DNA from 2 places in the Halomonas salsilacus genome. Region 1 is predicted to be linked to the other one. Evidence: predicted binding sites of a transcription regulator. Region 1 holds the regulator's gene; the other holds the start of a gene.
What was found. Region 1 encodes sigma-54, which starts transcription at its own class of promoters, with help from an activator protein. Its sites were predicted from a motif close to TGGCACNNNNNTTGCTNT; they were not measured.
Positions count from the first base shown of each region.

Region 2: the regulator sigma-54 is predicted to act here: its motif matches at 1,357-1,374, upstream of ACR80S_RS09415 (P-II family nitrogen regulator).

Region 1 is NZ_JBPKAQ010000004.1:158,007-161,066, forward strand. Features, by position in the region: gene rapZ (RNase adapter RapZ) at 1-39, opposite strand, end outside; gene ACR80S_RS07845 (PTS sugar transporter subunit IIA) at 86-550, opposite strand; gene hpf (ribosome hibernation-promoting factor, HPF/YfiA family) at 558-866, opposite strand; gene ACR80S_RS07855 (RNA polymerase factor sigma-54) at 1,049-2,464, opposite strand; gene lptB (LPS export ABC transporter ATP-binding protein) at 2,663-3,060, opposite strand, start outside.
Region 2 is NZ_JBPKAQ010000005.1:141,870-144,929, reverse strand. Features, by position in the region: gene ACR80S_RS09425 (YifB family Mg chelatase-like AAA ATPase) at 1-748, opposite strand, end outside; gene ACR80S_RS09420 (accessory factor UbiK family protein) at 815-1,147, opposite strand; gene ACR80S_RS09415 (P-II family nitrogen regulator) at 1,430-1,768, shown strand; gene ACR80S_RS09410 (ammonium transporter) at 1,794-3,044, shown strand.

The DNA.
Region 1 (3,060 bases):
GCCCGAGCCGGAACGACCGCTGATGATCACGAGCTGCATGGGGGTCTCCTGGTCGTCAATCTGGCCGGGCGGCCCGCGGGGGGATCTACCCCTGTCGTCGGATCGCCTCGATGAGTCGTTCGTGGAGCTCGCGCTGGCTTTCGCTCTTGCGCAGCCCGCTGCGGGTCTCGGCGTTGTTCATGACGCCGGCCACCTGGGCGAGCAGGGTCAGGTGAGCGTCGTCGGCCTCCTCGGGCACCAGCAGCACGAACACCAGGTCGACTGGCTCGCCGTCGATGGCGTCGAAGTCCACCGGTTCGGCCAGCTTCAGGAAGCCGGCGATAGGGGTCTTGCAGTGAGGGCTGCGGGCGTGGGGGATGGCCACCCCGTGGCCGATGCCGGTACTGCCGAGTCGCTCGCGCCCGATCAGCCGGCTGAACACCTCCTGGCTGTCGAGGCTGGGCGTATTCTGGGCGATGAAGGTGCTGAAGAACTCCAGCACCCGTTTCTTGCTGCCACCGGGAACACCAAACAAGGTGCGTTCCGGGGGCAGGATGGTTTCCAGTGACATGACAGGCTCAGCGAGCGCCGGCGCCCTGGGCGCGGGCCTGGGCCTTTTCCTTGTGCTTGACCAGCTGGCGGTCGAGCTTGTCGGCCAGGGCGTCGATGGCGGCATACATGTCGCCATCCTGGGCCTCGGCGTGCAGGTCGGCACCGGCGGCGTGCAGGGTGCAGGCGGCGTGTTGACGCTCCTTCTCCACGGACAGGGTCACTTGTACGTTGGTGATGTTGTCGTAGTGGCGCTCCACGCGTGCCAGTTTTTCGTCCACATAGCCACGCAGGGCATCGGTCAGTTCCACATGATGGCCGGTGATGTTGACTTGCATGACACGCTCCTTGCTCGTTGGTGATGGATCGATTGTAACCCTTTTTCCTGCCTTGCATACCCCTCGCCCCGCCGCCGCGTCGGCGGGGCTGATGCAGGTCATCGAAGCCGCTTGTGCGCCCTGGCGGAGGGGATGCCCATGGCTTCGCGGCCGGCTATCGAAAGCGCCACCGTGCGCCTGGGCTACCTCAGCCGCTTGCGTTCGCTGGAGGAGGGGATGCCCATGGCTTCGCGGTACTTCGCCACGGTTCGCCTGGCCACCTGGATGCCGGCCTCGTCGAGCAGGGTCACCAGCTTGCTGTCGGAGAGCGGCTTGCGCGGGGATTCCTCCTGGATCAGCTTGCGCAGGCGCGCGCGGATGGCAGTGCTGGAGTGGGCGTCGCCCTCGCCGTTGCCACCCACCTGGCTGGAGAAGAAAAACTTCAGCTCGAACACGCCCCGGGGCGTGTGGATGTATTTCTGGGTGGTGACACGGGAGATTGTCGATTCGTGCATCTCCACGACCTTTGCGATGTCGGCCAGGATCAACGGCCTCATCGCCTCCTCGCCGCGTTCCAGGAAGTCGAGCTGGCGGACCATGATCTCGCGCCCGACGCGCAGCAGGGTATCGTTGCGGCTGGAGAGGCTCTTTATCAGCCAGCGCGCCTCCAGCAGGTGGTCCTTGAGAAACTGGTTGTCCTGGCTCTTGTCGGCGCGGCGGATCAGCGAGGCATAGTCGGGCTGGATGCGCAGCCGCGGCAGGGCCTCCTGGTTGAGCTCCACGTGCCACCCGCGGCTGTCGTGGCGTGCCACCAGGTCGGGAATTACATAGTCATTCTCGACGCTTGAATAGGCGCTTCCGGGGCGCGGGTCCAGGGAGCGTACCAGGGCGATGGCCGTGTCCAGGGCGTCGTCGTCCAGGCCCAGGCGGCGCTTGAGCAGACGTCGATCGTCGCCGGCCAGGGCCTCGAGGAACTGGCGAACCAGTCGCCGCGCCTGGGGCAGCAGCGGGGTGTCGTCGGGCCGGGCGGCGAGCTGCAGCATCAGGCACTCGCGCAGGTCCCGGGCGAAGACGCCGGTGGGTTCGAACTGCTGCAGGCGCAGCAGCACCTGTTCGATCTCGGCGCTGCGCAGCCCCTCGAGCCCCTGGGTCCTGAGGCCGTCGCGGATCTCGTCCAGGGGCTGGGCCAGGTAGCCGGCGGCGTCCACGGCGTCGATCAGGCTCTCGGCGACCTGACGCTCGCGTGGGGCCAGGTCGGTCATCGCCAGCTGCCAGGTCAGGTGCCCCTGCAGGCTCTGGGGGGCCGCCTCGCGCTCGAAGTCCAGACCCTCGCTGCTGCCGGTGGGGGCGGCCAGGTCCTGGTAGGTATCCGACCAGTCGCTGTCGGTGACGAGCTCCTCGGGGATCTCGTTGGCCCAGTCGTCCTCCGGGGTCTCGCTCACCGTCTGCTCGCCGAACTCCTCCTCGAGCTCCAGCATGGGGTTGGACTCCAGCGCCTGCTGGATCTCCTGGCGCAGGTCGAGTGTGGAGAGCTGCAGCAGGGCGATGGCCTGCTGGAGTTGGGGGGTCATGGTCAGCTGGGTGCCGACGCGCAGCTGCAGGGAGGCTTTCATGGCCATCGTGATGGTCTGCCCTCGTGTGCCGGGAAGTGGCCGGAAGCCTCACCCTAGCCCGGGTGCCGCGGGCTTGCAAGTGCTTGATTTGCAAATTATGTGCCAGCCGCAATTGGCATGCCGTCATAAAATTACGACTGGCATTTCATAGGATTGTGATCGTAAGGTCCGCAGGAAAGATGCCGGTGGACAAGAGGCACGTGGTCAGAGGCGGAAATCTTGCCCCAGGTAGACATCGCGCACCCGCTGGTTGGCCAGTATCGCCTCGGCGTTCCCCTCGGCGATGATCTGGCCGTCGCCGACGATGTAGGCGGTGTCGCAGATGTCGAGGGTCTCGCGGACGTTGTGATCGGTGATCAGCACGCCGATGCCACGGGCCTTGAGCTGGCGGATGACGCCCTTGATCTCGCCCACCGAGATGGGGTCGACCCCGGCGAAGGGCTCGTCGAGCAGGATGAAGGCGGGTTCCGTTGCCAGGGCCCGGGCAATCTCCACCCGCCGTCGCTCGCCGCCGGAGAGGCTCATGCCGAGGTTGTCGCGGATGTGGGTCACATGGAACTCTTCGAGCAGCTGCTCGAGACGCGCCCGGCGCCCCTCCCGGT
Region 2 (3,060 bases), on a different contig from region 1:
GCACCGCCGCCACCTGCAGGGCCTCGTCGTCGGTGAGGGGCGGCAGGATGCCCGGCAGGCGGCTGGCCAGCATGGTCTTGCCCGTGCCCGGTGGCCCGGCGAACAGCAGGTTGTGTGACCCGGCGGCGGCCACCTCCAGGGCGCGGCGCGCCTGGTACTGGCCGCGCACCTCGGCGAGGTCGGGAAGCGATGTCACCGCCTGTGGCGGGCGCGACAGGCGGTGGGGCGGGATGGGCGTCTGCCCCAGCAGGTGGGCGACCACCTCGAGCAGGTGGTCCGCGGGCAGCACCTCGAGATCGCCGGCCAGCGCCGCCTCATCGGCGTTGCCCCGGGGCACGATCAGACGGCGCCGGGCACGCCGAGTGGCCATGGCCAGGGGCAACATACCCACGATCGGGCGCAGGCCGCCGTCCAGGGCCAGCTCGCCGACGCTCTCGGTGTCCTGCAGCGCATCAGGAGGGAGCTGCCCCGACGCCAACAGCAGCCCCAGGGCGATGGGCAGGTCGAAGCGTCCGCCCTCCTTGGGCAGGTCGGCGGGCGCCAGGTTGAGGGTGATGCGACGCAGGGGGTAGTCGAAGCCGGCATTGACCAGGGCGCTGCGCACCCGCTCTCGGCTCTCCTTCACCGCCGTCTCGGGCAGACCGACCAGGGTCATCCCCGGCAGGCCGTTGGCCAGATGAACCTCCACCTGCACCTCGGGGGCCTCGAGGCCGAGGCCCGCACGGGTGTGGACAATCGCCAGCGTCATGGGCGTTCCCTCGCCTGGAATCTTGCCCTCAGGCTAGCTCAGGGATCGCCGCCCTGCCCGCCAGGCTCAGCGGCCGGCCTCGCCCCCGTCGGCGGCCCCCTCAGGGTGCTCGGCCTCGGGGGTGGCTGCTGTTGCAGCCGGCACCTCGGCGGTGCGCTCCTCGATCAGCGTCTCCAGCGCCGCCACCTGCTGCTCCAGGGCCTCCACCCGGGCGCGGGTGCGCTGCAGGACATCCATCAGGATGTCGAAGTCCTCCCGGGAGACCAGCTCCAGGCGATCGAAGGCGCCCTTCACCACCTGCTGGATGCCCTTCTGCACCTCCTCCGGCGCCTGGGAGGCGCCCTGAAGGCGGTCGCCGATCTGTTGGGCCAATCGGCTGATGCGGTCATGGCTCACCATGCTCTCTCTCCTGCTCGTATCAAGGGTTCTCTACAGGATACGCATGCCCCGATCGGAACGCATGCCCGGCTTTCGCCCCGCCATGGCGCATCTGCACCACTACCAGGCACCACCAGAGTGCATCGCCGTTGGCGAATGCTCTTCCACCTGGCTCACGCTCCCCGCAAAGCTGTCCCAATCGATTGATGCATCGTGTTTTTCCTGACAACTGGCACGCTTTGCGCTTGGACAGGACAAGCCTGCACCGGCAGCCGACATCCAAGCCAACCGTGGAGACATGGGATGAAACTCATCACCGCCATCATCAAGCCATTCAAGCTGGACGACGTCCGCGAGGCGCTGGCCGACAACGGCGTCCAGGGCATCACCGTCACCGAGGTCAAGGGCTTCGGCCGCCAGAAGGGCCATACCGAACTCTACCGCGGCGCCGAGTACGTGGTGGACTTCCTGCCCAAGGTCAAGGTCGAGGTGGCCGTGGACGACAGCCGCCTGGAGACCGTGCTGGATGCCATCTGCAGCGCCGCCAACAGCGGCAAGATCGGCGACGGCAAGGTCTTCGTGACGCCGCTGGAGGACGTCATCCGCATCCGCACCGGTGAACGCGGCGCCGACGCCGTTTGATTGCCCACAGCCTGGAGAGAGAGCCATGAGTGAACTGACAGAGCTGAGCTACGCGCTCGATACTTTTTACTTCCTGATCTGCGGCATTCTGGTGATGTGGATGGCCGCCGGCTTCTCGATGCTCGAGGCCGGCCTGGTACGCTCCAAGAATACCGCCGAGATCCTCATCAAGAACGTGGCCCTGTTCGCCATCGCCTGCACCATGTACCTGCTGATGGGCTACTACATCATGTACTCCAGCCCCGAGGGTGGCATCCTGCCCAACCTGGGCTTCCTGCTGGGCGCCGAGAACAGCGCCGATGCGGTTCTGTCCGGCGGCGATGACGCCCCCTACTACTCCATGCGCGCCGACTACTTCTTCCAGGTGGTGTTCGTGGCCACCGCCATGTCCATCGTCTCCGGGGCCGTGGCCGAGCGCATGAAGCTGTGGGCCTTCCTGGCCTTCGCCGTGGTGATGACCGCCGTCATCTACCCGGTCTCCGGTTTCTGGACCTGGGGCGGCGGCTGGCTCGACGCCGCCGGCTTCTCCGACTTCGCCGGCTCCGGCATTGTGCACATGGCAGGCGCCGCCGCGGCCCTGGCCGGGGTGCTGATCCTCGGCCCTCGCAAGGGCAAGTACGGCAAGGACGGCAGCATCTACGCCATTCCCGGCGCCAACCTACCGCTGGCCACGCTGGGCACGCTGATCCTGTGGATGGGCTGGTTCGGCTTCAACGGCGGCTCGGAGCTCAAGGTCTCCGACATCGGCTCCGCCAACAACGTCGCCCAGGTGCTGGTCAACACCAATGCCGCGGCCGCCGGTGGCGTGATTGCCGCGCTGATCCTGGCCAAACTGTGGTTCCGCAAGGCCGACCTGACCATGACCCTCAACGGCGCCCTGGCCGGCCTGGTGGCCATTACCGCCGAACCGCTGGCCCCCTCCGCGCTGAGCGCCGCCCTGATCGGTGCCGTGGGTGGCGTCATCGTGGTGGTTGCCATCGTGAGCCTGGACAAGCTGAAGATCGACGACCCGGTGGGCGCCATCGCAGTGCACGGTGTGGTCGGCATCTGGGGCCTGCTGGCCGTGCCGCTGACCAATGGCGACGCCACCTTCGGCGCCCAGCTGCTCGGCATCGCCGGCATCTTCGCCTGGGTCTTCATCGCCAGCCTGATCGTATGGGTCATCCTCAAGGCGGTGATGGGCATCCGCGTCAGCGAGGAAGAGGAATACGAGGGCGTCGACCTGGCCGAGTGCGGCATGGAGGCCTACCCCGAGTTCAGCGTCGCCAAGAAATGATGGCGGCACCCACCGA